3 regions of the Bradyrhizobium sp. HKCCYLS3013 genome follow, and region 1 is predicted to be linked to each of the others. Evidence: predicted binding sites of a transcription regulator. Region 1 holds the regulator's gene; each other region holds the start of a gene.
The links. The regulator LexA, encoded in region 1, represses DNA repair genes until DNA is damaged. The targets are predictions, from matches to a motif close to TGTTCNNNNTGTGTTCNG.

Region 2: the regulator LexA is predicted to act here: its motif matches at 3,518-3,535, upstream of ACQR1F_RS15005 (helicase-related protein).
Region 3: the regulator LexA is predicted to act here: its motif matches at 5,031-5,048, upstream of ACQR1F_RS11005 (PA0069 family radical SAM protein).

What each region holds. Positions count from the first base shown of each region.
Region 1 covers NZ_JBNPTK010000003.1:1,438-11,120, forward strand. The annotation lists gene ACQR1F_RS06755 (alpha/beta hydrolase) at 1-791, opposite strand, end outside; gene ACQR1F_RS06760 (MBL fold metallo-hydrolase) at 804-1,736, opposite strand; gene ACQR1F_RS06765 (LysR family transcriptional regulator) at 1,821-2,774, shown strand; gene ACQR1F_RS06770 (molybdopterin molybdotransferase MoeA) at 2,985-4,196, shown strand; gene lexA (transcriptional repressor LexA) at 4,402-5,100, shown strand; gene ACQR1F_RS06780 (hypothetical protein) at 5,391-5,831, shown strand; gene ACQR1F_RS06785 (ComEC/Rec2 family competence protein) at 6,220-8,523, opposite strand; gene ACQR1F_RS06790 (hypothetical protein) at 8,666-8,878, shown strand; gene ACQR1F_RS06795 (glutamine--tRNA ligase/YqeY domain fusion protein) at 8,909-9,683, opposite strand, start outside.
Region 2 covers NZ_JBNPTK010000007.1:73,278-82,960, reverse strand. The annotation lists gene ACQR1F_RS15005 (helicase-related protein) at 1-3,376, opposite strand, end outside; gene ACQR1F_RS15000 (DUF3108 domain-containing protein) at 3,915-4,691, opposite strand; gene rpmB (50S ribosomal protein L28) at 5,300-5,608, shown strand; gene ACQR1F_RS14990 (T6SS phospholipase effector Tle1-like catalytic domain-containing protein) at 5,951-7,213, shown strand; gene ACQR1F_RS14985 (hypothetical protein) at 7,274-7,522, opposite strand; gene ACQR1F_RS14980 (transcriptional regulator) at 7,675-7,911, opposite strand; gene ACQR1F_RS14975 (cold-shock protein) at 8,048-8,254, opposite strand; gene rpsU (30S ribosomal protein S21) at 8,713-9,036, shown strand; gene ACQR1F_RS14965 (hypothetical protein) at 9,084-9,272, opposite strand; gene ACQR1F_RS14960 (ABC transporter ATP-binding protein) at 9,534-9,683, opposite strand, start outside.
Region 3 covers NZ_JBNPTK010000005.1:6,695-16,377, reverse strand. The annotation lists gene ACQR1F_RS11020 (PEP/pyruvate-binding domain-containing protein) at 1-412, opposite strand, end outside; gene ACQR1F_RS11015 (hypothetical protein) at 421-2,346, opposite strand; gene ACQR1F_RS11010 (phosphoketolase family protein) at 2,453-4,870, opposite strand; gene ACQR1F_RS11005 (PA0069 family radical SAM protein) at 5,059-6,237, shown strand; gene ACQR1F_RS11000 (VOC family protein) at 6,257-6,706, shown strand; gene ACQR1F_RS10995 (ribonuclease HII) at 6,783-7,637, shown strand; gene ACQR1F_RS10990 (glycosyltransferase family 39 protein) at 7,846-9,354, shown strand; gene ACQR1F_RS10985 (uracil-DNA glycosylase) at 9,502-9,683, opposite strand, start outside.

The DNA of each region.
Region 1 (9,683 bases):
AGAACCGGGCAGTTGATGCTGCCGGGATCATAGGTCGGCCTGGCCGCGGTCCAATGCGCGCGGACGTCCTGTACCGCGCCCGAGGGCGCGCGGATCGCGTCGGGGTACGGCGAGTCCGGATCGGTCGCGAGCGTCGCCTGCGCCCAGGTCTCGAACCAGCCGTCCGGAATCAGCTTGTCCCGCGCGTGCTCCGGAGCGGCGCCGCGCCATGCCGCCTCGAACGCGCGCGGGGTGACGATCCGATAGGCGCCGAGCGGTCCGCCGGCGTCGATGCGCAGCGGCTCGCTCGACAGCCAGAGCGGCGTCACCAGGATCAGCTTCTCGAGCTTCGCGTTCGCCGCGCTCGCGAACATGCCGGCGATCGTGGCGCCCCAGGACATGCCGAGCACATTGACGCGCGGGATATCGCGATGCCGGCGGATGAAATCCACTGCGGCAGAGAAATCGTCCACGGCGGTCCACGCATTGGCCAATGGAGAACCTTCCTCTGGCGCGCGCGACATCTCCGGCGGCCGGCTGGAGCCGCCGTAGCCGCGCGCGTCGACGGCCCAGACGTCGTAGCCGGCCTGCGCCAGCACATCCATGAAGGAGGCGCCATCGACCGCGACGTCGAACAGGCTCGCGGACGAAAAGGTGGCGCCGTGCATCATCACCAGCGTGCGCTCGGCCGAGAAGCGTTGCAGGTCGTGCCGGCGCTTGTTGATGAGCTGAAGCTGGACGTCGGACACCGGACCTTCGATCAGGCGGCGCTCGGAAACGATGCGCGAGGAGAACGTTGCATTATCGATCATGGCCATCTCGGATCAGGCGAAGTGCCAGGCAAACCGGTCGCCGTCGCGGCTGACGCGCCCGGCCGAGGACTCGGCGAAATGGGTGGTGAACACGAGGGAGCCGGTCTCCGCGGCATGGTTCATCGCCCATAGCCGTGAGGTCCGCGCCGCCTCCGGGAATTCGCAATAGACCGAATTCCAGTCCGGATGCGCGACCTGCATCGGATGATGCAGCACATCGCCCCAGAACAGCGCGCGCTCGCCACGCGAGCTGAAGCTGATGCAGGCGTGATCGATGCTGTGACCGGGGCTCGGCACAAAACGGAAGCCGTCGACGACCTCGCTGCCATCGACCGTGATCTCGCGCGCGAGGCCGGCCTCGACGATCGGCAGCACGCTGTCTTCGTAGACCCCCGGCATCGGTGGATGCAGCATGGGTCCGAGCCCGGCCGCATCCCTGATCGCGGCGTCCGAGCCGTCGCCGGCCGAGAGGGCGGCGACATAGGCGCGCTCTCGGCCCGAGAAAACGTGCTGGGCGTTCGGAAACACCGGCATCCAGCGGCCATCGGCAAGCTGCGTATTCCAGCCCACGTGATCCGCATGCAAATGCGTCATCAGGACGAGGTCGACATCGTCGGGGGCGACGCCGGCCGCCCGCAATCGGTCGAGGAACGGCTCGTTCAGGCGATGCAGAACGGCCGCGCCGGGCCGCTCCTTGTCGTTGCCGGTGGCCGTGTCGATCAGCACCACGCGCTCCGGCGTCCGCACCAGCCAGCTATGGATGCTCAGGCGCAGCGATCCCGTGCGCGGATCGACCGATCCCGGCCCGAAACGGCCGCGTTCGCGGGCGATGCTGGCGGCGTCCACGCCTGGAAACAGAAACTCCCCCTCGACCGCATCGAGACCGATCTCGAAAATCCTGCTGATGGTGGCGTCCCCGACGCGATAGGTCGTGATGTCCTGCATGTTTGGCGGCCTCGATCCGAACGGTGATCTTGTCTGGGCCGAGATCTACGATTAGGTCATGCATTCCTCAAATCGATCCAACTCATGCAGTCCATCGATCATTTCGATCTTCGCTCCTTCGACCTCAATCTGCTGGTCGCGTTCGACGCGCTGATGCAGGAGCGCAGCGTGACACGCGCGGCGGCGCGCCTGAAGGTGGGGCAGCCGGCGATGAGCCATTCGCTGTCGACGCTTCGCGTGCTGCTGCAGGATGAGCTGTTCGTCCGCGTCGGCACGATCATGCAGCCGACCCCCAAGGCTGCGGTGCTGGCCGGACCGGTTCGGGCGGCGCTGGCCCAGATGCAGGCTGCGTTGCACGCCGCACCGGAGTTCGACCCAGCGACCGAGCAGCGCACCATCCGCTTGGGATTCTCGAGCGAGGTCGAGCTGCTGCTGATCCCCGAACTCACGGCGGAGCTGCGTCGAACGGCGCCCGGCGTGCGGCTTCTCAGCCGTCCGACCGAACGCAACGAGGTGCATCGTCTGCTCGACGAGGGCGCCTTGGATGTCGGCGTCGGCTGCTTCGAGGCGGTGGCGCTGCGGCACCGATCCCAGTTCCTGTTCGAGCAGGCGCTGAGCTGCGTCTACAATCCAAAGCGCATCGCGATGAAAGCGCCGATCGGCCTGGATGCCTATCTGTCGCTTCCGCACGCGCTGGTGACGCTGACCAACAGCCTGCAGGGCTGCCTGGAGGCGGCGCTGGATGAGATCGGGACCGAGCTCAACGTGGTCTCGGCCTCCTCGGATTTCCTCAGCGTGCTGGCGACGGTGGCCGCCTCACCGGTGATCACCACGATCCCGACCCGGATGGCAAGGCTCTACGGACCCCGGTTTGGGCTGGCGCTCTGTCCGGCGCCGTTGAAGTTGCGGCTGCCGGCGGTCTCGATGGTCTGGCCGCTGCAGCTCGACCGCGATGCCGCATCGGTCTGGCTGCGGAACATGGTGGCAAACATCCTGCACACCACCGAGCGCGCCGCCTGTCGCGCGGCTGCCGGATAGCTCCGTCTGGACTCCGTGTGCACGTGAGCAGATCGCGACTGCCCCCCGGCATGATTGCAGAGTTTCTCGCGCGATCGTGAGGCGTCGGGCCGGGCGACACACCTTCAGGCGATCGGAACGCAGAGAGGGGTTAGGCCCTTGGCCGCGCCGTGCGCGTTCGGTTAGAACGCGATTCAGTCGATCTGCCCGTCTTCGTCCGAAGGTAATCCCATGGCCCTGATGCCGGTCTCCGATGCGTTGTCCGCGGTGCTCGCCGGCACCGAGCCGCTGGCTGAGGAAATGGTCGGGCTGGACGAGGCCTATCACCGCATCCTGGCCCGCGACCTCGCGGCGCTGCGGACGCAGCCGCCCCAGGCGATGTCGGCGATGGATGGCTATGCGGTGCGCGCGGCCGACGCAGCCAAGGCCAAGGCGCGGCTGAAGGTGATCGGCGAGGTCGCGGCGGGACGGCCGTTCGATCGCGTGGTCGGGCCCGGCGAGGCGGCGCGGATCTTCACCGGCGGCGTTGTCCCCGCAGGCGCCGACGCGGTGGTGATCCAGGAGGACACGATCGCCGAGGACGGCCATGTCGTGATCACCGAGGCCGCGATCACAGGCCGGCACATCCGGCCGGCCGGCGTCGACTTCCACCAGGGCATGGTGCTGCTGAAGGCCGGGCGCCGACTCAGCGACCGCGACCTATCCCTGGCGGCCAGCATGAATCATCCGGCGCTGCCGGTGCGGCGGCGGCCGAAGGTGGCGCTGCTCGCCACCGGCGACGAGCTGGTGATGCCGGGCTCGACGCCCGGCCCGGGGCAGATCGTCTATTCCAACGGCTACGGCTTGCGGGCGCTGGTCCGCAGCGAGGGCGCGACGCCGATCGATCTCGGCATCGCCGCGGATACGATGGAGGCGACGGTCGCTGGAATCCGGCGCGCCCGCGCGGCCGAGGCCGACGTCCTGATCACGACCGGCGGCGCCTCGGTCGGCGATCACGACCTGGTCAAGCAGGCGCTGGAGGCCGAGGGCGTCGAAATGGCGTTCTGGAAGATCGCGATGCGGCCGGGCAAGCCGATGATGCACGGACGGCTCGGCGACATCAGGGTGATCGGACTGCCCGGCAATCCGGTGTCGTCCTATGTCTGCGCCATCCTGTTCATGGTGCCGCTGATTCGGCGCCTGCTCGGCCGCGACGAGGCCGTGATGCCGCGCGAGACCGCCCTGCTCGGCCGCGAGTTGGGGGCGAACGATTCGCGCGAGGACTATCTGCGGGCGCAGCTCAAGGAGCGCGCCGACGGCACCCTGGTCGCAACACCGGTGACGCAGCAGGATTCGTCGCTGCTCGGCAATCTCGCGCTGTCGCAGGCGCTGGTGATCCGGCCGGCGTTTGCGCCGAAGGCGCCTGCCGGCAGCCCGTGCGAGATCCTGCGCCTGCCGAACTGAGCCGCTTCCCCGGTAAAGCCCGGTCCGTTCATCATATTTTTAGGATTGCGGAACACACATCGAACATATAGTGTCCGTTCATGATTTGTTTTTAGTATGTTGCGGGCGACGCGATGACGGTCCGACTCCAGGGCGCTCTCAGCCGGCTTGTGCTCAAGGCGCAGCTCCTGGACTCGGACGACAACAAACCGGGGACCAGGTCGAGATGCTGACGCGCAAACAGTACGAACTTCTGCGGTTCATCAACGAGCGGCTCAAGGAAGCCGGCGTGCCGCCGTCCTTCGACGAGATGAAGGATGCGCTCGATCTGCGTTCGAAGTCCGGCATTCATCGCCTGATCACGGCGCTCGAGGAGCGCGGCTTCATCCGCCGGCTGCCGAATCGCGCCCGCGCGATCGAGGTGATCAAGCTGCCCGAGCTGTCGCAGGCCGCGGGCAACCGTCGCGGCTTCACGCCGTCGGTGATCGAGGGCAATCTCGGCAAGGTGCGCACCAGCACTCCCGCGCTGGACGATGGCGAGCGCCCCGTGGCGGTGCCGGTGATGGGCCGCATCGCCGCCGGTACCCCGATCGAGGCGCTGCAGACGCGCAGCCACACCATCAGCGTACCTGCCGACATGCTCGGCAACGGCGACCACTACGCGCTCGAGGTGCGCGGCGACTCGATGGTCGATGCCGGCATCCTCGACGGCGACATGGCGCTGATCCAGCGCAACGAGACCGCCGACACCGGCGACATCGTGGTGGCGCTGATCGACGATGAGGAAGCCACCTTGAAGCGCTTCCGCCGCCGCGGCGCATCGATCGCGCTGGAGCCGGCCAACACCGCCTACGAGGTGCGCATCTTGCCGCCGAACCGGGTGAAGATCCAAGGCAAGCTGGTCGGGCTGTACCGCAAGTACTGATCGCGAATGGGATCGGTCGATCGGCGGCGGGCGCACGCGCTGTCGCCGCCGAGCGAGAAGCCAGCCAAGCTGGAAGCAGCCAGCAAAATACGCCACACGCGAATGCACTTCATGATGTGCAGCGCGGCATGCTCAAACGCTTGTGATCGGCCGCGGGCACACGCGATGCAGATCAGCGCAGAATTGCCGCGAAGCGCGCGCTAACATCACCATCGATGTCCACTCTGATAGAGGCCTGCGCCTGTCCGGGGGGAGCGTGGGTCGGCTATCTCTCAACGAGGAGCGATCCGATGTGTGACTACAGCCTCCATGCGGTTGCGTCCCGTCCCGCCAAGGTCGGCGAGACGTTGATCTCGATGACCTTCCGTGGCACCGCCACCCGCGGCTTCGCGTTGGAGAGCGAGCCGACCGTCGCAGTCTGCATGCTGCCCGGCACCGAGTTGGCCTTCGCCGAGGACGTCCGCTACGACAGCCGCTGGCTCTGGACCCGGACGATCCGCGAGCGCGTCGCGAAGTTCAACAGCATCGAGACGCACATTCCCGATCGCCATCACGACGCGATCGAGTTCGCCGACGGCCGCCACGTGCTGGTGACCCAGCTCTGCGAGGGCCAGCGCGTCACCGTGCTGCAATTGCCGGTCAGCAAGCAGCCGGCAGAGCGTCGCCCGGACATCGCCGAGGATGTGCCGACGTCGCCGGCCACACCGATTCGCCGCATCAGCATCACCTGAGGGTCTGCGCGTCGGCATTTCTGTCGGTCGTGAGCGCGCTTTCGACGGTGGGAGACTTGGTCAACTTGGGTTCTGCAAGCGCAAAGTCCTCTCGGGCGAATCTCACGCCCCGGCATCGCATCGGATAGGAACGACATCCCTCGGCCGGCATTGTTTGCCGGGGGAGCTTGCCGCCGTGGTCAACAAGATCGATTGGAACAAGGCCGGACGGATCACCGAGCCCGGCCGCTACATGCTCGCGTTCGGATGGCTGACGGTCACGGCTGATGACGTCGCCATCTGGCAACGCTATCCGGGCGCTGCTTTCACGCTGGTCGAAGGGCCCTCGCTGTTCGATGGACCAGACGACACCGAGTATCATCTCGGCACGTTCGAGCTGCCCGGGCGCTCAATCCTGCTCGCCCTGCTCCGTCTCCGGCGGCGTCGCGTCCTGAAGCCGCGCGGCCGGCGCACGCGGCGTCAGCGTCGTGTCGAACTCGCCGGCCTCGGCGGGCGCCGGCCACCATGGGCGGTCAGTGCCGCCGGCGCGCGCCGGCGTCACGGCGAAGCCTTTGCCCTGCTGCACCAGCAACAAGGCGCCCTGCTGCCGCAGCCGCTCGCGATCGATCACGGCCGCCGCGCAGGATGACGGCGCGGCGCGCGCGGTGACGATCAGCGCGACACGGGCGCAATCGTCGGCGAGCGCCTCAGCGCGCAAGGTCATGGCGGCGAAGCGGCCGTCGGCCATCGCGACCACGCAGCCCGCCTCGTCGCAGGAGACGCCATCGGCGAGCGAGGCGTCCGCCGGCAGCCGGGCATCGGCGTCGGCCGCGAGCCACTCCTTGGTGGCGAACACATCCTTGCCGGCGCGCATCACATGCAGGCGTCCGTCACGGCCGCGCACCGCCACCGCGCGCCCATCGCCGGCGACCAGGACGTCGGGCAGCGGCGTCGCGGCCGCCCAGACGGTGGCGGCCGAGAGCATCACGGCGCCCAACCAGCGCAGCGGTGTGCGCAGCAGGCCGATCAGGATGACGCCCAGGCTGGCCAGGATCAGCGGGCCGATGCCGAAGGCCGGGATGCGCCCGACCGCGCCCGGCAGCGCCGCCACCCAGCGCGTCACCGCGATCATCCAGTCGATGCCGAGGCCCATCAGCGACCACCAGATGCCGTCCAGGCCGAACGGCGCCGCCAGCAGGCCCATCAGGCCGGCCGGCATCACCAGCGCCGAGACCACCGGCATCGCCGCGAGATTGGCGAGCACGCCATAGGGCGTCACGCGATGGAAATGGAAGGCGGCATAGGGCGTGGTCGCGAGCCCGGCGATCAGCGAGGCCAGCAGCAGCATCGCGAGCTCGCGCCCGCCCCACAGCGCGACGCGCTGCGTCGTGGAGCTGTCCGGCGTCGCGAACAGCCTGGGCAGGCCGAACTGCACCAGCGCGACCAGGCCGAGCGTTGCCGCGAACGACATCTGGAAGCTCGGATGCACCAGCGCCTCGGGGGCTGCGATCAGCACGATCATCGCCGCGACCGCGAGCGTGCGGAAAGTGACGGCGCGGCGGTCGACCATGACCGCGATCAGCACCACGGCCGTCATGAAGAACGATCTCTGGGTCGCGACCTCCGCGCCTGAGAGCAACAGATAGAACGCCGCCGCGACCAGCGCCGCGGCCGCCGCCCATTTCTTGATCGGGTGGCTGACGGTAAGGCCTGGGATCAGCGCCAGCAGCGCGCGCACGGCGAAGAACACGACGCCGGCCACGACCGCCATGTGATAGCCTGAGATCGACAGCACATGGCCGAGACCGGAGACGAACATCGCGTCGTTGACATCGGGCGTGATGGCGTCGCGCCGGCCTGTCAGCAGCGCGGTGGCAATCGCCCGCTCGTCGCCCGACAGGCGGGCGCGGATGCGTGCGTCGATCGCGTCGCGCAGGCCCTGCATGGCCGCCGCATAGCCCAGGCCGAAGCCGACGGCCTGGGGCGGCGGCGCCGTCGTGATCGCGCCCATCACGAAGCCGGAGGCGCCGATGCCCTGGAAGAACATGTCGCGCGCGAAATCGTAGGAGCCCGGCCGCACCGGGGCCATCGGCGGCAGCAGCCGCGCCTTGAGCTGCACGAAGCTGCCGACCTCGGGCGCCGCGCCCTTGCGCACCGCGAGCCGCACGCGCGCCAGCGTGATCGCGTTGCGCGGGCTCTCCATCGCGGTGACGCGCAGCACGATGCGGTCGCTGCGCTCGCGGATGTCGCGCGCCTCGACGAAGCCGGACAGCGCCACCGAATACAGCGGCCGCGCCAGCACCGGATGCGCCACCCACGCGGTCTTGATGGTCGCGGTGGCAAAGCCGCACGCCGCCGCCGCGATCATCACGGCCGCCGGAAACAGCCGATGCCGCCGCATCATGATGGCGACGAGGCAGAGCAGCGCCGCCGCGATCGCGGCGATCCAGAGCACAGGCTCGTGATCGGCGGTGAAATACAGCGCGATGCCGGCCCCGAATGCCACCGGCACCCAGGGCAGCAGCCGGCCCGCCCCGGCCTCCTCGGCCGCCCAGATCTTGAGGCGCGCGGCGAATGCCGACGAGGCACTCGAGCCGACCGCGGGCCAGCCGCCGGCCAGCGCGCCCCGCGGCGGCCAGACGTCGGCCATCACGCCCGCGATCCCGCGCCGCCCTCCTGGACGTCCTGCTGGCGGCCTGACCGGCTCCGCCATTGCCAACACCACCCGCTACCCGACCGGGCGGGAAGGCTATCGGAAGCTGCGCGAGGCCGCCTAGCAGAACGGAACGGGAATCCTGGCTTTCTGCACGCGCACCTGGCTTGGAACTTTTCGCATCGCACGCGCTTATCGGAGTATGGACCCTAAAGGTATTGACGACCCCTTCGCCGATCTCGCGCTCGAGAGGGCGATCCACCTCCGCTGGACTCTCCGGGACATCAAGGCCCACCGGCTCACGCTGTCCCCAGTCGCCGAGGAAGACCTCTCGCTCCTCGCCGAGCGCGGGCTCGTCGAGCTCACCGACGGTGTGCCGACCCTGACGAACGCCGGCCAGGACGCGATCAGCTGAGCTGCAAGCGTCCCGCGGCTTCCGCTCGCCTCAGCCCTTGGCGACCTCCTTCGCAAACGTGTCGCGCAGGCCGATGGTACGATTGAACACGAGCTTGTCGGGCGTCGAGTCCGGATCGCGCACAAAGTAGCCCTGGCGCTCGAACTGCATCGGCGCGTCCGAATTGCTCGCGGCGATCGCCGGCTCGATGCGGGCGTCGGTCAGCACTTCCAACGAGTTGGGATTGAGATCGGCGGTGAAGTCGGCCGCATTGGGGCTCGGATTGGCGAACAGCTGATTGTAGATGCGGATCTCGGCCTTCAGCGACTGCGCCGCCGGCAGCCAGTGCATCGTCGCCTTGACCTTGCGGCCATCGGGCGCGTTGCCGCCCTTGGTGGCCGGATCATAGGTACAGCGCAGCTCGACGATCTCGCCGGCGTCGTTCTTGATCACGTCGCGGCACCTGATGAAATAGGCGTAGCGCAGCCGCACCTCGTTGCCCGGGGACAGCCGGAAGAACTTCTTCGGCGGGTTCTCCATGAAGTCGTCCTGCTCGATATAGAGCTCGCGGCCGAAGGCGATCTTGCGCGTGCCGGCGGAAGCGTCGTCGGGGTGGTTGATCGCCTCGAGCTCCTCGACCTGGCCTTCCGGGTAGTTCTCGATCACCACCTTCAAGGGCCGCAGCACCGCCATCCGGCGCTGCGCCGTGCGATTGAGCTCCTCGCGAATGCAGAATTCGAGCATGCCGACATCGACGATGCTGTTGGCCTTGGCGATGCCGATGCGCTTGATGAACTCGCGCACCGCCGCCGGCGGCACGCCGCGG
Region 2 (9,683 bases), on a different contig from region 1:
GCCCCTCGCGGTCGCCCCCGAACTTGCCGCCCTTGTTGCGATCCCGGTTCTGGTCGCGCCCCTTGGCATCATGATCGCGGCGCGGCCCGCGATCCTCGCGCGCCGGCGCCGATGCGCCCTCGGCTGGCGCCGCACCCGCCTCCGGCGGGCCCTTGCGGAAGTCCTTGCCGAACTCTTTCATCCGGTCGCGCCGGCCATGGCCGCGGTGATGGCGCTCGCGCGCCTCGCCGCCCTCGGCCGGAGCGGTCCCGGCCGATGCCTGACCGCCGCCGCCCCCCTGCCCGCGCTCATGCTGCGGACGGTTGGGCCGGCCGCGATGATGATGGTCGTGGCGCGGCCTGCGCTCCTCCGACCGCCCGCCCGGCCGCCAGACCTCGACCAGGACGGGCTCGGCAGCAGGCGAGGCCTCGGCGGGAGAAGCCTCGGTGGCGGTCGATCCAGCAGCAGTTTCCGCCGCGGCAGCTTCAGCCGAAGCGTCGCCGATGCTTGTTGCCTCGTTCGCAACGGCCTCCGCGGCTTCTGGCTGCGGCGCATCCGCAGCGACGGCGGTTTCCGCCTCGGCGACGACGCTTTCGGCAGCCGTCTCGGCCATGGAAGCGGCGTCCGCCACATCCGGCGTGACGAAATCGACGGTCGGCAGCGATGCCAGGGCCGATCCCGACGTGGTTTCCGGCTGCTCCTCACCGACCATCGCGGGCACGGCGACGGCCTGCTCGGTCACCGGAGCGACGGCGGCCTCCGCGACGGTGGGAACCTGCTCGTCGGCCGGCTCGCCGGCGACAACTGCGAGGTCCTCGCCCGGCACAGCCTGCGCATCTGCCGGAGCGGCTTCGGCAGCAGCAGCTTCCGCGATGGCAGCAGCCTCGACGGGCTTCTCAATCGGCTTGGGCGGCAGCGGCGGACGCTTCTCCATGCGATAGCCGAGCGCGCGCAGGATGGAGGCGAAGTCCTCGCCGGCCGAGCCGGTGAGCGAGGTCATCGCCTGCGTCACCACGAAGCCGCGGCCGTCGAAGGCGCCGGCCGGCTTCTCGCCCGGCGCATTGTCGCGCCAGGCCAGGGCGGGACGAATCAGGTCCGCCAGCCGCTCCAGGATGTCGACGCGCACGGCGCGCTCGCCGGCCTGCTTATAGCCGAGCACGCGATAGGCATCGCGCGGCAGCGCCTTGTCGACCGGGAACGAGGTACGGCCCGAGCTCGCCAGATGCTGGGCGCCGGTCAGCGCGGACATGTCGACATTGCCCTGCTTCTCGGCCCACAGCAGCGCGGCGAGCGCGCGCGCCGCCGGCTTGAGCAGTGCCGGGACGTAGATGTGATAGGCCCCGAAGCGCACGCCATATTTGCGCAAGGTGGCGCGCGACGGCTGGTCGAGATCCTTCATCTCGGCGGCGATCTTGGCGCGCTCGATGACGCCGAGCGCCTCCACGAGCTGGAACGCGATGCCGCGGCCGATGCCGGTGATGTCCTCGGCCTTGGACAGCTCGAACAGCGGGCCGAGCAGCTTCTCGATATGCGTCTTCAGCCACAGATCGAGCCGCGCCTGGACCTTGTCGCGCGCAGCACCCGTCAGCCGCTCGTCGGCGATGATGCGCAGGCGCGGATGCAGCGCGTCGTCGGCCGCGACCAGCTTGGCGACCGCGTCGCCGGTCCAGCGCATCGTGCCGTCGGCGGTGAGCACGATGTGCTCGTCGGGCGCGCCGGACAGCTTCTCGGCGCGCGCCTCGATCTCGCCGGCCAGCGCCTTCTGGGCAGCAGCCTGCAAGGCCTTGGCCTCCGAGCCGGCTTCGGCGGCGTCGGGCGCGAAGGTGAATCCATCCAGGCGGCCGATCGCGTGCCCTTCAACGATCACTTCGCCGGTCTTGCCGATTTCCGTATTCAAAACACTGTTCTCCCGCAGGCGCCGCATCAATACACTGGTACGACGATCAACGAAACGCTCCGTGAGCCGTTCATGAAGGGCGTCTGACAATTTATTTTCGAGTTCGCGGGTAATCCCCTGCCAATAATCAGGGTCGCGCAGCCAGTCGGGCCGGTTGGCCACGAAGGTCCAGGTGCGAATCTGTGCAATCCGCCCCGACAGCGTATCGATGTCGCCATCGACGCGGTCGGCCTGATCGACCTGGGCCGCGTACCAGGCGTCCGGAATACGCCCCTTCTGCATCAGGAAGCCGAACACGGTGGTCACCAGCTCCGCATGGGCAGCCGGCGACAGCCTGCGATAGTCGGGAATCTGGCAGGTTTCCCAGAGACGCTCGACCGCTTCAGCGCCATGCGCCATGTCGCGCACCTCGGCATCGCGCGCGGCATGATCGAGCACGCGCAGATCCTCCGCGGTCGGCGCGCGCGTCAGCGCGTCATGCCCCGGCGTAATCGCCAGGGAGACCTGGAGCGCGCTCAAGGACGCGAAATCAAGCCTGGAGTTGCGCCATTGCAGCACCTTCACGGTATCGAAGGTGTGGTTCTGGAGCGCATTGACCAGCTCGGGCTCGAACGGCGCACAACGTCCGGTGGTGCCGAACGTGCCGTTACGTGTCGCGCGTCCGGCACGGCCGGCGATCTGGGCAAACTCCGACGGCGTGAGCCGGCGGAACTGATAGCCGTCATATTTGCGGTCGGATGCGAAGGCGACGTGATCGACGTCGAGATTGAGCCCCATGCCGATCGCATCGGTGGCGACGAGATAGTCGACGTCGCCGTTCTGGAACATCGCCACCTGCGCGTTGCGCGTGCGCGGCGACAGCGATCCCAGCACGACAGCAGCGCCGCCATGCTGGCGGCGGATCAGCTCGGCGATGGCGTACACCTCGTCAGCCGAGAACGCCACGATGGCGGTCCGGCGCGGCTGCCGCGTGATCTTCCGGTCGCCGGCGAATTCGAGCTGCGACAATCGTGGCCGTGTCACCATCGACGCACCGGGCAACAGCCGCTCGATGATGGGGCGCATCGTCGCAGCCCCGAGCAGCAGCGTCTCGTCGCGCCCGCGGCGATTGAGGATGCGGTCGGTGAAGACATGGCCGCGCTCGAGATCGGACGCGATCTGGATCTCGTCGACGGCCAGGAACGACACGTCGAGATCCCTGGGCATCGCCTCGACCGTCGACACCCAATAGCGCGGGTTCTTCGGCTTGATCTTCTCCTCGCCGGTGATCAGCGCGACGGCCTCGCTGCCGACGCGATCGGCGATCTTGTTGTAGACCTCGCGCGCGAGCAGCCGCAGCGGCAGTCCGATGATGCCGGAGGAATGCGCGAGCATGCGCTCGATCGCCAGATGCGTCTTGCCGGTGTTGGTGGGGCCGAGCACGGCGGTGACGCCGCTTCCGGGAGCACGGTCGGACGTGCGCTCGAAAGGCGAGGCAGCCGAAGAGGACGAAAAAGCCATTCGTTAAATGTGGGTCTCGAAGCCGGCGTTGGAAGCGCGTCGTTCACGCGCGACGGATGCGGAATTGTCGTGTGTCTGGAGAGGCTGAGATGCTGACCCCTGTCTCACATTGTGACGCATATAGTGCCGCAGCTTAAGCTTCGGAACGCCTTGAGAACGAATCGCGAAGGAATCGCTGACTCTGTCGGCTTTCAGGCTTCGTTCACCGCAACATCTCGCGCTCTGCGATCAAGCCAGCACTAGATCAAGTTTTCGCGGGCTCCACAAGCAACGCTTTCGCGATGGAACTGGCGCGCATTTCAGGGCGTCCCGAGTCGAATCAGAATCAGGGAAGAGTCAAACGGATTCACGCGCAGCAGACAGCATCCATACGGGGACCGGCAAATCGGAGGTCAACGCGGAATCTCCATCGCATTCAAGCGAGAGCGGACGGCATGCCGCCAGACCTTCACGCCACGGCCGCTGTTGCGGCTCAGCCGCTGACGGGGCCGTGCCACAGCGACGAGATTCGGATGTGGAGGAGCAGCGATACGAGGCGCTACTGGGTCTTGGCGACGTGCGGCGCCGCCTGGGTGATGAACGACGTCGCCTCCAGCATCGCGGTCCCCAGCGGGGTCGGGATCACCATCTTGAACGGCACCAGCACGCGGGTGCCGGCGATCGGCACGAAGAAGATCTCCATGTTGCGGGCCTGAGCCAGATATTTGATGACCGGCCGGTCCGGGATGTAGCCCGCGACCGGCGTGAAGTAGATCGCGCAGACCAGCGCCGGACCGCGATAGCCCTTGTCAGCCTTGACGTTCTCCATGCGCTTGTAGTCGAGCTTGAGCTCGTAGCGCATGCGGCCGTCGAACACGGGCGCAGCGCCGCGGCAGGAGTCCGGCGACAGCAGTTCGCCATTGCCCGGCACCCGCACCAGAGAGGCCGTCATCGGATCGAGCACGCCGCGCTTGTGGGCATCCGTCACCGGAATGCGGTCGGGATCGACTGGAGGCGCCGGCTCGATGGCGAAGTCCTTCACGGTGCCGTTCTGCAGATTGATGCGGATCTGCTCCGATTTCTTTCCCGTGGAGGTCGAGGCCTGGTAGCTCTGGCCGACCAGGGCGCCGTTGACGACGCGTCCCTGCACCGAGCCCGTGCCTGATCCTTGCGAGAAGCTCTTGAGCAGGCCGGCGGTGCCGCCCTGAGCCGCAGCACCATACTGATCATCCCCGATCTCGACCGCCCAGGTGCCCTTGCCGACGGGGATGCCGGCCAGGGACGCCTCGTATTGAGCGTCCAACCGAGCCTGCGCCTGGGCGCCTTGCGCCAGCAACAACAGGCAGAGCGCTGCCCCGGCCGCGGCCAGGCGGCCCGAGAGAAATGAGGGAACCGAGATGATGGTCACGTGACGAATGATCCTGCCGATCCGCCTGCCTGAGCGCCGGACCGATCCGACGCGCCGTCCTTGCTACTTAAGCCAAAAACGCCTTCAAACAACGCGAACCGTCCGACAATGGCGGTTTGTCCAGCGCTTTGCGCCTGAACAGCACTCAGAACCGTCGTCCGCAGCGCTGCCGGAACCGAGCCGCGAACCTCCGACCGCGCCAGCATGCCGCCATTCCGGACCGTTCGCGGGATATCCATCCATCACGTCCGAATGCGCCCTTTATATGGTCTAAACTGCCGGCTATACTATTGATTACACGCCTGCTTTTCTGCTGGTCGGCGATTTCGGCCCGACCAGGAGGAGGCATGGGTCGCGTCCTCCAGGTTCGCCGGCCCGGCTCCCTGTATTTGCTGCGGCCTTCAAAACCTTGACGAAAAGCCGCATCCCCCCTATAGGACCGCATCTCCCAGAGACGAGCTGGACGAGTTTTGGACCCCCGCGGCCCGCCGACATAGGCGGACGAAGGGTGCGGGGATGAGAGAGGATTTATTGCCATGTCGCGGCGCTGTGAACTGACGGCCAAGGGTCCCCAGGTTGGCCACAAGGTCAGCCACTCCAACATCAAGACCAAGCGGCGCTTCCTGCCGAACCTGTGCAACGTGACCTTCATCTCGGATGCACTCGGCCGCAACGTGCGCCTGCGCGTTTCGACTAACGCGCTCAAGAGCGTCGACCACAATGGCGGCCTCGACGCCTATCTGCTCAAGGCCAACGCCGCGACCCTGTCGCCGCGCGCGCTGGAGCTGAAGCGCGCCATCGAGAAGAAGGCGGCGGACGCTGCCCCGGTCGCGAAGGCGAGCTGAGAGAGCCAACCGAAATTCAAGATTGATGCAGAAGCCGGACGCGTCACGAGCGGGGCTTCGAGCTGAACGAGATGTCGAAACGGCCGGGTCGAGAGATCCGGCCGTTTTGCTTGCGGATGCCGTGATCAACTGACAACTCTGGACAAGGCAGCCGGCGCGGGGCGGCAGGACAGGTCGGGTGACCATCCGTTCGTACAACGGCGCCCAGCAGTCACTCCGCCATGTCGGCCGCGCCGCGCGCAACAGCGACCCAGACGAAGTGCCATAGGGAACCGACCTCCCCAACACCAGCCGGATGCTCTACACTCGTTGCGGTAGCATTATTGCGGACATTCCTTTGCCATGAAGAATATTGTCATCTGCTGCGACGGCACCGGCAACGAGATCAGCGAGAACATCTCGAACGTACTCAAGCTCTATCGCTGCCTGCGCAAGACCGACAAGACGACACCGCATCAGGCCGTATTCTACGATCCCGGCGTCGGCACGCTGACCCAGCCCGACACCTGGCACCGCTTCAAGGCCAATTTCAACATGGTGCTGGGGCTCGCGACCGGCTACGGCCTCGACGACAACGTCATCAACGCCTACTCCTTCCTGGCCACGCATTACGAGGACGGCGACCGCATCTTTCTGTTCGGCTTCTCGCGGGGCGCCTACACCGTGCGCGTGCTGGCCGGGCTGATCCACAAGATCGGGCTGATCTCGCCGGGTCAGATCAATCTCGTCGGCCCGGGCGTGATCGCCTACAAGAAGTACTCCTCGGACAATCCGAAGGCCGGGCGCGGCATCACCAAGGAGCTCGAGAGCACCGAGGAGGACGGGCCGATCCCGGAGAGCCGCGACGACCACGCCGCGCAGTTCGCGCGGATCACCTCGGCGCGCTGGCCGACGATCCATTTCGTCGGCGTGTGGGACACGGTGGCGAGCGTGATCGTGCCGCGCACCGACCGGCTGTTCGCGCTGCCGAGCCTCGAGGAGCTCGCCTTCACGATCGAGAACCCGAGCGTGAAGATCTTCCGCCAGGCTGCGGCGATCGACGAGCGCCGCTGCATGTTCCGGCTGAAGCCGTGGGGCATGCCGCAGACCTTCACGCCGAACCGCTTCAACAAGGCGCAGGCGCGCCCGCAGGACGCCAAACAGGTGTGGTTCGCCGGCGTGCATTCCGACGTCGGCGGCGGCTATCCCGAGGTCCAGTCGGCGGCGTCGAAATATCCGCTACTGTGGATGATCGACGAGGCGGTCGAGGCGGGACTCACGGTCAATCCGCGCACGGTGAACCAGCTCGCCTGGGGCGTGCAGCGCAAGAACAGTCCGTTCTCCTATGTGGCGCCGAGCGTCCAGGGACCGCTGCACGATTCGATGACAGCGGCCTGGCGGGTGCTCGAATGGCTGCCGAAGAGCGCGACGTACAAGGAATGGCCGGAACGCAAGGCGCATTTCGGCTTCTACATTCCGAATGGCGAACCGCGCTTCATCCCCGACGGCGCCTTCGTTCATGAGAGCGTGCTGATGCGGATCGCGGAATCGAAGGACTATCGCCCCGTCAACCTGCCCGCGTCCTATGAGCGCATTCCGCTTCCGGTCAAACAGAAGGCGGAGTAGCAGCAACAGCGCGTTGCGCGTCGAGCACGGCCTTCGGAGGCCCGCGTGTGGCGGATCGCCTCAGATCATGCGCAGATGGATGACGCCGTCGGTCACCTCGCCACGGGCAAACTGCTCGCGCGCCATCTGCTCGAACGCCGTGCGGTTCCGTTGCAGATAGGCGAACGCCTGGTTGCGCGTGCAGAAGCAGGTCTCGAGATGACAGACCTGCCGTGTGGCGCCGATTGCGAGCGCGAATGCGATCGTCTGGGCTCCACGCTGCGTCTCATCCTTGGCAATGCGAACGTCTGTAGCGGTCGGCTTGGCCACGTCAGCCTCCTCGGTACGAAGGTCGGGTCTGTACGCGGGACACGGTTGGGGCGTAGTAATCAGGCATGGATCGCCCGTCTGTTCGAGCACCGGCAACGAAGTTCCGATAATTCCACCGGGCACCCGACGCCGGAAGGCGCGATGAAGCAGCCCTAGCGAGCGACCTTCTTGCGCCGCTTCGGCGCAGGCGCCGCCTCAGAACCCGCTTGCGCAGCTTCCGCTTCCTTGGCGAGCCGCAACACGCGCAGCCGCTCCATGTTCTTGCGGACCGCCATCGCGCGCTGATCCCATTCGGCGCGCGCCTTCGCCCCGTCCTCGGCGGCGACGCGCTGGCGCTCCGACCGCGCAATGCTTTCCGGGGAGCGTTCTGACATCTTCTTGGTAGCCATCGACTGATCCTTCCGGAGATGCGGGTTACCGTCGGAACGCGGAAAGCCCGCTCAATACAGGATCGAGCGGGCAAACCAGCCATTTCAGTACATCCGTGAAATGGCCTAAGACGTCAGAGACGTCTGATCAGTACGGTCAGACCAGCGCGAGATTTTCTGCGCTGGTTTTACCGCGCATCTTGTCCGTCTTGACCTCAAAACTGACTTTTTGGCCCTCAGCCAGACCGGCGAGACCAGCGCGTTCAACCGCGCTGATGTGAACGAACACGTCGTTCCCGCCATCCTGCGGCTGAATGAAACCAAAGCCCTTCTGGCCATTGAACCACTTGACGGTACCCTGCATGTCTATCTCCAAATCATTCATCGCGCGACCATCACGCGATCTCATTCAACTGAGCGATGACTTTTGGAAATAGCCCACAGGCACATTCAGAAAGGCACAGCGGCTAATCGAACTACCTCAAGGTAGAGATTTTCTGGGGGATTACAAGGCCGCGCGGCGAATATAGTTTGCCGAGGGCCGGAACCGTTGAGTCGGCTCGCGCTGGCAATATCAGCAGATTGCCCTTATCTTCACAGCACCATCGGTAACGGCCTGGCCATCGATGGCTGAGAGACACTCGTGCTCCCGCCTTCCGACGAAGGGGATCACCGTGTCTCGCACGCATCGTGCCTCATCACATTGTGAGCAACACGTTTCATTGGTGCCGCTCAGCTGAGCGCGCCGCTCTCCCCGCCGCAGCGCCGATCGGCTTCGCCAACCGAATTTCATCGATAGAGATGAAGACAAGGAGGACACTTTTGCAGGTTCTTGTTCGTGACAACGACGTCGAGAAGGCGTTGCGCATCCTGAAGCGGAAGATGCAGCGCGAAGGCGTATTCCGCGAGATGAAGCGCCGTAGATCCTACGAGAAGCCATCGGAGCGCAAGACGCGCGAGAAATCCGATGCGATCAGGCGCCAACGCAAAGTCGCGCGCAAGCAGGCCATCCGCGAAGGCTTGCTGCCGGCGCCGGTCAAGAAGGTGCCTGCGGCGCGGCCGGGCGCGCTCCCCTCAACGACCTCGACGCGCACCGATCGTGAACGGCCGCAGGGCCAGCTCACCGCTACGCCTCCGCGCAGCTGAGCGAGCGACGGCATGCCCGCCGAAATCGACGGGACGAGGCTGGCGGTTCACGCCAGCTTCTTCGGCTGCTTGCCGGCGCTGTCAGCCGCTTCACGCGCCAAGCGCTCGGCCTTCAGCCGCTCGCGGTTCTGATCGAACGCGGCCTGTGCCTTTTCATAATCGCTTCTCGTCGGCTCGGCCGGCTTGAAGGCTTTTTGAGCCTCGCGCACGGCGGCCGTTGGCTTGCGCTCCGACATGATGAGAGTCCTCGTTGGGATGGTGAACGCCGCTGCGACATCCTGTCGAGACTGACGCTTCATGGGCACGGTTCAATGACAGCCTCGGGTAGAGGGAGCACGAGCCCGCTGTCTTGGCGCGGACCAGCTAGGGCGACCACCCTGCGGCCTCATCGGGGTCCAATGCTATTATAATCCAAATACGCCGAAGATGTTGCAAGTAATTGAACCCGGCCCGGCACGATGCGCCATGGTTCCGACCGGCGGTCGGTTTACGCACAATCACGCCATTCCGTGCTTGCGGCCGGGAACGGCAGCGAGCAGCTCGCGAGTATAGGCGTGTTCGGGATTGGCGAACAGCGCGGCGGTCGGCTTCAGCTCGACGATCTCGCCCTTCTGCATGACGGCGATCCGATCGCAGATCTGCGCGGC
Region 3 (9,683 bases), on a different contig from region 1:
CGATGAAGCGCCGGCGACAGTCGAAGGCGAGGCGCGGCCGTCCGGTGCTGCGGATCAGGCCGCGCATGGCAGCCGAGGTGCAGCCGACATTGAGCACGGTGTCGAGCATGCCCGGCATGGATCGCGCAGCGCCGGAGCGGACGGATACAAGCAAGGGCCGGCGATGGTCGCCGAAGACCCGGCCGGTCGTCTGTTCGAGAAACCGGATGCCCGCCCGCAGGCCGTCGCGCAGGCGCCGTTCGGCATCGGCCTGGTTCGCAATGATGTCGGCGCAGAGCTCGACGGGAAGCACGAAGGCCGGCGGCACGGGCAGTCCGAGCGTCGCCATGCGCGCCAGATTGGCGGCCTTGGCGCCGACGGTCTCGGCCGAGCATGGCTCGGTGTTCGTGCCGAAAATGCAAATGATGGACATGGCAGTTCCTAACCCGCGAGATCGATCATGATGTACTGGCGCAGCAGATGTCCGAAGCTCGCCAGGCGGTCGGTCGCACGCTCGATGGCGCGCGCCAGCTCCAGCCCGGACAGCGATGTCGCGACGTCGAAGCCCGCTGTGAACACGAGGGCGGTGATCGCGCGTTCCTGCGCATCGGCCGCGTGTTCGCTGTCCATGAGGCGCAGCACGGCGGCGAGCGCATCATCGGAATCCGCCCGCCGTCCTTCGGGCACCTCGGCAGCGGCGGCGAGGCCGCTCGCGGCCGTCTCGATTCCGCCAATGGCGACCTTGCAGAGTTCGGCCAAGGCTGCCGACAGCGTCGGCGGCATCGCAGCCGGCGCGAGCGAGGCGATGAACGCCGCCTGTTCGAGCTCGTCGACCGTCTCTTCGACCCGGTCGACCAGTTGCGCGATCAGCGGCTCGGCATTGAGCCGCGTGATCTCCTCGCGGGCTTCGATCGCGATCCGGTCGGCCTTCTGTTCGATCCTGCTGGCGCGTGCGGCCAGCAGCTTGCGGTCGCCGGAAACACCGGACTGCAGCGCACTGAGATCGCGGTTCAGCGCGGCGGCGAGGTCGTGGGCCAGGCCGAGCTGGCGCATCACGATCGCGAGCAGCGCACCGTCGGCACGATCGAGATGCCGCACCAGATCGGCTTCGATCTGGTCGCGGACCAGCCGCACCGAGCGGCCGGCCTGCAGGCCCTCGGTCGCAGCACGCAACGCGGCCTTGAGAAATTCGACTGCAGCGGTGCGGCCCAGGGCGCGATCCAGACGTTCGCCGAAGCCGATACGATGGGGCGCCGCGTTCCGGACGGCCGCACCCAACAGTTCGTTGCCGCCGAGCTCGAGGAAGGCGCGGTGGCCGATCCGGTTGCGCGCCGCCCAGTCGAGAAGTCTGATCGCATCATCCTTGGACAGCCAGGTCCGCAGCAGTTTCCGGGCCTTGTTCCAGTCGATCAGGAACACCAGCGCGGCGCCGAGTGCCGTGAGGAAATCGTCGCGCGCTTGCGCGGTGTTGCCCTGGAATTGGCCGGTCACCAGGTAGAACGCGTTCTCGTCCGCGAGGTTCGTCCCGGTGTGACGGTCGAGACCGCTCCAGGTCGCCGCGAAACCATCGAACAGGCGAACGAAGAACTTCGCGCGGGCGAGGTGAACGTCGGTGTAGGTGACCGTGACCGTCAGACCTTGGACCGCGATCACCATGACATGCGCATCGGTGGTGCCGATGTCGTTCTGGATTAGGAGGCGTTCGCCGGCGCGGGTCGCCATCGTGTCCAGGCCGGGATGGTCGAACTTGAGTGCGCGCGTCGCGTTGAGCCCACGCATGAAGGCGACGACAGCGGGCTTGTCGTCAGCGGCGAGCCCGTACACATGAGCTCCGTCGAGCGTGTCCTCGGCGCAGTCGGCCGCGATGCGGTTGAGCGCCTTGTGGAGATCCATCACCAGCCGGTGCAGGCTGTCCGCTTCTTCCTGGGCGCCAGTCAGACGCGCGACGCGCGTGAAATCGATTTCGTCGCCTATCGTCAGCAGGCCCGCGCGTTGCATCGTGCCGAGCCGGCGTTCGGCAGACTGGCCCTCGGAGCTTCGTCCGGCGTTGACCGCGCGGATCATCGCGCGCGTATCGTTTTCGATATCACCGATCAGCGCGGCGAGACCGGGAGCGGCAAGGCGTCCGGTCGCGGTGCGATGCGCGCCGCCGATCAGGCTCGCGAGATCAGCCGGTGCGATGCGCGCGGCGCGGCACTCGGTCGAGAGATCGGTCGGCCGCTGTTCCGGCGCCTGAGCGTGCTGGGCGGCGGCCTGCAGCGCGCTCATGCGCACCTTGACACGGTCGTTGGCAGCGAGACCGTCGGCAATCAGTGACGGCAGCAGGATGTCGGCTTCGCCGAGCTCCTTGATGATCTGGGATTTCATGACGGCATCGATCAGGTTTCCGATGCCGTCACCGTGCCTCAGCACCGCACGCAAGTCCTTGCGTTGGATCATTCATCGAACCGTCATATAAGGTGTGCGGGCGACGTCAGTCGCCTGCCTGTGTCGGCATGGTGCCGCCGGTGCTGTTCGGCCAGACCCAGTCGCGGATCTCGGGCATGTCCTCGCCATGCGCCCGGATGTAGCGGGCATGCTCGATCAGTGCGTCGCGGAATTTCTGCTTCACATGGGCCGCCGACACGCTGAGGCCGGGCACGCGCTCGATCGCCTCGATGGCGAGGTGGAAACGGTCGAGCTCGTTGAGCACGACCATGTCGAACGGCGTCGTCGTGGTGCCTTCCTCGATGAAGCCGCGCACGTGCATGCCGGCATGGTTGGTGCGGCTGTAGGTGAGACGATGGATTAGATACGGATAGCCGTGATAGGCGAAGATCACCGGCTTGTCGGTCGTGAACAGGCTGTCGAAGTCGCGGTCGCTGAGGCCGTGCGGATGGTCCTGCTTCGGTTGCAGGGTCATGAGGTCGACGACGTTGACGACGCGGATCTTGAGGTCGGGCAATTCCTTGCGCAGCAGGTCGACGGCAGCGAGCGTTTCCAAAGTCGGGACGTCTCCGGCGCAGGCCATCACCACGTCGGGCTCCTCGTCGGCGGGCTCGGTGCCGGCCCACGACCAGATGCCGATGCCGGCGTCGCAATGGATGGCCGCATCCTGCATCGACAGCCATTGCGGCGCAGGCTGCTTGCCGGCGACGATGACGTTGATGCGGTCATAGGTGCGCAGGCAGTGGTCGGCGATCCACAGCAGCGTGTTGGCGTCCGGCGGGAAGTAGATGCGGACGATGTCCGCCTTCTTGTTGGCGACGAGGTCGACGAAGCCCGGATCCTGGTGGCTGAAGCCGTTATGGTCCTGCCGCCAGACATGCGAGGTCAGGAGATAGTTCAGCGACGCGACCGGGCGCCGCCACGGCAGCTCGCGTGACACTTTCAGCCATTTGGCGTGCTGGTTGAACATCGAATCGACGATGTGGATGAACGCCTCGTAGCAGGAGAACAGGCCGTGGCGGCCGGTGAGCAGATAGCCTTCCAGCCAGCCCTGGCAGAGGTGCTCGCTCAGCACCTCCATGACGCGGCCGTCATGGGCGAGGTGGACGTCGTAGGGCTCGATGCCCTCCATCCACACCCGCTCGGTGACCTCGAACACGGCATCGAGCCGGTTCGAGGCGGTTTCGTCCGGGCCCATGATGCGGAAGTTGCGTGTCTCTGCATTCAGCGTGATCACGTCGCGCAGGAACTTGCCGAGTTCGCGCGTGGCTTCAGCGATGGTCTGGCCCGGAGAGGACACGTCGACCGCAAAATGCTGGTAGTTTGGGAGCTTGAGCTCACGCTTGAGCAGGCCGCCATTGGCGTGCGGGTTGGCGCCCATGCGCCGCGCGCCCTTCGGCGCCAGCGCCTGCAGCTCCGGCATCAGCCGGCCCTGCGCGTCGAACAATGTGTCCGGCTCGTAGCTCTTCAGCCAGGCTTCGAGCAGCGCGAGATGCTCCGGCTTGCCGCGCGGATTGGCGATCGGCACCTGGTGGGCACGCCAGAAACCTTCGACCTTGAGGCCGTCGACCTCCTTCGGGCCCGTCCAGCCCTTCGGGCTGCGCAGCACGATCATCGGCCAGCGCGGCCGTTGGATCGTTGCATCCGGCTGACGCGCATTCTGCTGGATCGAGCGGATGCTTGCGAGCGCGACATCGAGCGCGTCCGCCATCTGCCGATGCATCGCCTTGGGCTCGGCGCCTTCGACGAACAGCGGCTCATAACCGTAACCTTCGAACAGGCATTTGAGCTCGGCGTCGCCCATGCGGCCGAGCACGGTGGGATTGGCGATCTTGTAGCCGTTGAGATGCAGGATCGGCAGCACCGCGCCGTCATGGGCCGGGTTCAGGAACTTGTTCGAATGCCAGGACGCGGCGAGCGGGCCGGTCTCGGCCTCGCCGTCACCGACCACGCAGGCCACGATCAGATCGGGATTATCGAACGCCGCGCCATAGGCGTGCACCAGCGCGTAGCCGAGCTCGCCGCCTTCATGGATCGAGCCCGGCGTTTCCGGCGCCGCATGGCTCGGAATGCCGCCAGGGAAGGAGAACTGCCGGAACAGCTTGCGCAGGCCATCGGCATCGCCCGTGATATCCGGATAGATCTCGCTGTATGTGCCTTCGAGATAGGTGTTTGCGACCATGCCCGGACCGCCATGGCCGGGACCGCAGATATAGATGACGCTGAGATCCTGGGCCTGGATGGCGCGATTGAGATGGGCGTAGATGAAATTCAGTCCGGGCGTCGTCCCCCAGTGGCCGAGCAGGCGCGGCTTGACGTGCTCCGCTTTCAGCGGCTCGCGCAGCAGCGGGTTGTCGAGCAGATAGATCTGCCCGACCGAGAGATAATTGGCCGCACGCCAGTAGCGGTCGAGCAGGTCGAGATCATCGGCCGGGATGGTCTGGTGGGAAGACGTGATATTCATGTAACCTCGCTTGCCGTCCGCTTCGCGCCCGCGGGAGAGTGCATTAGAGTAACGCCGCACCGTCCCGTTCCAGTGCGCTGCGAGGATAGAACGGGAATGTGATGGTTGGCCTTGCGCCGGCTCAGAACCACTGCGCAAATGTTCTCCTTTGTTCTTGTAATGTTCGCTTTGTGTGCTATGTCTTGGCCATGAGCCGAGCATCTTCACATGCCCTCAAGCGCCCGCCGGTCCCGGTGCCCTCCGAGCCGGCGGGCGCGCCTTCTTTCGGTCCTGACAAGGACTTCCCCGAACTCGCGGTCGCCATCGAACGGGGCCGGCGCCGCGGCCGGGGTGCACAATCCAATGCGAGCGGCCGCTACGAGGCGGAGGCGCGCGTTGTCTTCGACGACGGCTGGCAGAGCCTCGAAGATCTGCCGCCGTTCAAGACCACGGTCGCGACCGATACCTCGCGCAAGGTCATCACCCGCAACGACTCGCCGGACATCGGTTTCGATCGCTCGATCAATCCGTATCGCGGCTGCGAGCACGGCTGTGTCTACTGCTTCGCGCGGCCGACCCATGCGTTTCTCGGGCTGTCGCCTGGCCTCGACTTCGAATCCAAGCTGTTCGTGAAGCCGGATGCGCCCGCTCTCCTGGAGAAGGAGCTCGCGGCCAGCGGCTACGAGCCGCGGATGATCGCGATCGGGACCAACACCGATCCCTACCAGCCGATCGAGCGCGAGCGGAAGATCATGCGCGGCATCCTCGAGGTGCTGGAAAAGGTTGGCCATCCCGTCGGGATCGTCACGAAGTCGGCGCTGGTGATGCGTGATGCCGACATCCTGGCGCGGATGGCCAAGAAGAACCTGGCGAAGGTCGCGATATCAGTGACCACGCTGGATCCGAAGCTGGCGCGCACCATGGAGCCGCGGGCGTCGACGCCATCGAAGCGGCTGGAGGCGCTGCAGGCGCTCTCGAAGGCTGGCATCCCGACGACGGTGATGGTGGCGCCGGTGATCCCGGCGCTCAATGACAGCGAGATCGAGCGCATCCTCGATGCCGCCGCCCATGCCGGGGTCAAGGAAGCCTCCTATGTGCTGCTGCGGCTGCCGCTGGAGGTGCGCGACCTGTTCCGCGAATGGCTGCTCGAGCATTATCCCGACCGCTACCGCCACGTCTTCACCCTGATCCGCGACATGCGCGGCGGCCGCGATTACGACTCGCAATGGGGCACGCGGATGAAGGGGACAGGCCCGATGGCCTGGATGATCGGCCGCCGCTTCGAGATCGCCTGCGAAAAGCTGGGGCTGAACAAGCGCCGGACCAAGCTGACGACCGATCATTTCGTCCGGCCGAAGGGCGGCGGGCAGCAGCTCAGCCTGTTCTGACATGTGTGGAGGTGGCGCGATGAGTGCAGGTGCGGTTATCCCGCGGTTCACCGTCATCACACTCGGTGTATCCGAGATGCGGCGGAGCATCGCCTTCTATGCATCGCTCGGCTTCGTCAGAAAATTCCGCGCGACCGGCGAGGAAGTGGCATTCTTCGACACTGGCGGGACGGTGCTGGCGCTGTACCCGTGGAGCGCGCTCGCCCACGACGCGGGTGTGCCGGACACGCCGCGGCCGCAGGCATTCCGCGGCGTGACGCTGGCATGGAACTGCCGTTCGGACGCCGAGGTCGATGCGGCGCTCGCGTCGGCAGTGGAGAAGGGCGCGCTGCTGCTGAAGCTCGCGCAACGGACCGACTATGGCGGTTACAGCGGCTATTTTGCCGATCCGGACGGTCATGTCTGGGAAGTGGTGGTGGCGCCGGGAATCGATGTCGGCGACGATGATCGGGTGCATCTGCCGGCGTAGCCGGTTGCTGGAGAGGGTGCGAATAGCGGGGAATTGAGGTCCGTTCGGGTTGCACCGCCGCGGGCCGTTCCGCACCATGCCGGCCATGATTCGCGATCAGTCAAAGAAACCGGGCAGGGCGAAGGCCGCCAGCGGTGCCGTGGCGAAGAGCGCCGCTGCAAAGGCCGGGACCAAGCCTGCGCCGCAGAGCGCCAAGGGCAAGACCGCCGCCAAGCTCGGCAAGGGCGTCATCGCGGTGGCGCCGCCGAGCTTCCGGCGGGAGCGTGCGCTGCTGAAGCAGGGGATCTGGCCGGTCGCGGGCTGCGACGAGGCGGGACGGGGGCCGCTGGCTGGTCCGGTGGTCGCTGCTGCCGTGATTCTCGATCCCGCGCGCATTCCGAAGGGGCTCGATGATTCCAAGCGGCTGAGCGCGGAGCAGCGCGAGGCGCTGTTCGACAAGATCTGCAAGACGTCTGCGTTTGCGGTGGCCGTCGCCTCGCCGGCCCGAATCGACCGCGACAACATCCTGCGTGCCTCGCTGTGGGCGCTGTCTCGCGCCGTGAGGGCGCTGCCCGAGGCGCCGAAGCACGTGTTCGTCGACGGTCGCGACCGCATCGACGTCGATTGCGCGTGCGAGGCGGTGATCGGCGGCGATGGTCTGGTGATGTCGATCGCGGCCGCCTCGATCGTCGCCAAGGTCACGCGCGACCGGCTGATGTGCGCACTGGCGCAGGACTGCCCTGGTTACGGATTCGAGCAGCACAAGGGCTATGCTGTGCCCGAACACCTCGCCGCATTGGACCGGCTCGGCCCCTCGGTACATCATCGCAGCCTGTTTGCGCCGGTCGTCGCCGCCCGGCGCAAGCATCAGCCCTGGACCGAGGTGCCGGAGCCCGACCTTTTCGCAGAGGTGACGGTGGTCACGTCCACCGAAATCTCGCTCGGGGCCTGATGCTGGTTGCCTCGATCGCGCCGCGGTCTTAAAGCTTGAGATAGCGAACCGGCACGAATTGTCACTCCTCGCAGCGGGGGCGGTCTTGTGCGCCTCGATCATGCGGTATCGATTGCGGGCGTCGGACAGCGAGGCTGCTGCGGATGAGGGACGGTTCTGCCGGCCTCTTCGACGTCCTCAGCGATCCAGCTAAGCGATCCAGCCGTTCATGCGTTTCACGTCACTGGTTGTCGAACTGATCCGCGCAAGGCCGCGGCTGGTCGTCGTCATCGTGGTGCTGTGCCAGGCCCTGATGTGGCTCGGCGTGGCCGTGCTGTTCTATCGCAGCCCGCCCGGCCAGCTTGCCACCACCATCGCGTTCGGACGCGAGTACCAGGTCGGCACCGATCTCGGCCCGCCACTGTCGTTCTGGCTGTCGGACATCGCCTATCGCCTCGCCGGCGATCATCTGCTCGGCGTCTACGTGCTGGCCGTGCTGTGCTCGGCGCTCAGCCTGTGGGTGATGTATCTCCTCGCGGCGGCGATCGTCGGCGGCCAGCAGGCGGTGCTCGCCGTGCTGCTGACCATGACCATCACCGCGTTCGGTGCGCCCACGCTGGAATTCGGTCCGGAGGTGCTGGCGCGTCCGCTCTGGGCGCTGCTGCTGCTCCATAGCTGGCGGATTCTCGGCGAGGGCCGGCGCAACGCCTGGTTTGCCTGGTCGATCGAAGCTGGCCTGCTGCTGCTGACCACGCCGGCCGCCGTCGGCCTGCTGCTGCTGATCGCGGGCTTCGTGGTCTCGACCGCGCAGGGCCGCCGCGTGCTGCGCTCGTTCGATCCGCTGTTCGCGCTGCTTGTGGTGGTGGCGCTGGCACTGCCTTATCTCATTTTCGTGCTGCGTTCCGACAGCGTCGGCCTACCGGCGCTGCCCGTTCTCGCCGAGCTTTCGGTGCGCGCCTGGCATTGGCTCGCGCTGGCGGGGGGACTGCTGCTGGCGATCTCGGCCGTGCTGCTGCTGGTGCTGCTCGACGCCGGCTGGATCGATCGCGGCGAGACCGATGCGCCGATCATCTATCGCCGCTCGGTGCCGCCGCTCGCGCGCGACTTCGTCTATTGCTTCGCGATTGCACCAGCGCTGGCGGGCAGTCTGATCTCCGCTCTGTTCGGCCTCCCGACCGTGTACGGCGGCACTGCCGTGACCCTGACCATGGTCGGCCTTGCCATGGTGGTCGCGTCGGGCGATCTGATCTATCTGCGGCGGCAGCGGCTGCTGCGCCTGGTCTGGGCGGTTGCGGTCGCCGCGCCCGCCATCCTCGCGGCGGGCAGCGCTGTGGTGCTGCCGTTGCTCGGCGACCGCGAGGTCGCGACGGCGATGCCGGCCCGCGACATCTCCCGTTTCTTCGTCGAGAGTTTCGAGCGCCGTACCAACCAGCGGCTGCAGGCGGTCGCCGGCGATCCGCAACTCGCCAGCCTGGTCGCGCTCGGCCGCCGCCGCGCGCATCTGTTCCTCGATGCCACCCCGCAGCGGACACCCTGGGTCACGCCGGCCAAATTCGCCGAGAGCGGCGGCGTCGTGGTGTGGCGCGCCTCCGACACGGTCGGCACCCCCCCGCCGGAGATCGCCCAGCGCTTTCCCGGGCTGGTGCCGGAGGTGCCGCGCAGCTTCGACTGGCTGATCAACGGCCGCCAGCCGGTGCTGCGCATCGGCTGGGCGATCGTGCGACCGAAAGGGCCGTAGCGCTTCGCCGCGCTCTCCGTCATTGCGAGGAGCGCAGCGACGAAGCAATCCAGAGTCGTGGGCGGGACTCTGGATTGCGTCTGCCTACGCCCAAGAAGGCTTCGGCGGACAAGGCGCTTCGCTCGCAATGACGGGGGAGACTGGCGCTCAGACCGCCAGCACCGTCGCGATCGCGCGCAGGTCCTGCCAGGACAGCCGCTTGTAGGACGGCGAGCGCAACAGATAGGCCGGATGGAAGGTCGCGATCGCGCGGATGGTGCGCTTGCCGGTGTCGTAGTCGCGCCATTTGCCGCGCGTGCGCATGATGCCCTCGGTGGTGCCGAGCAGCG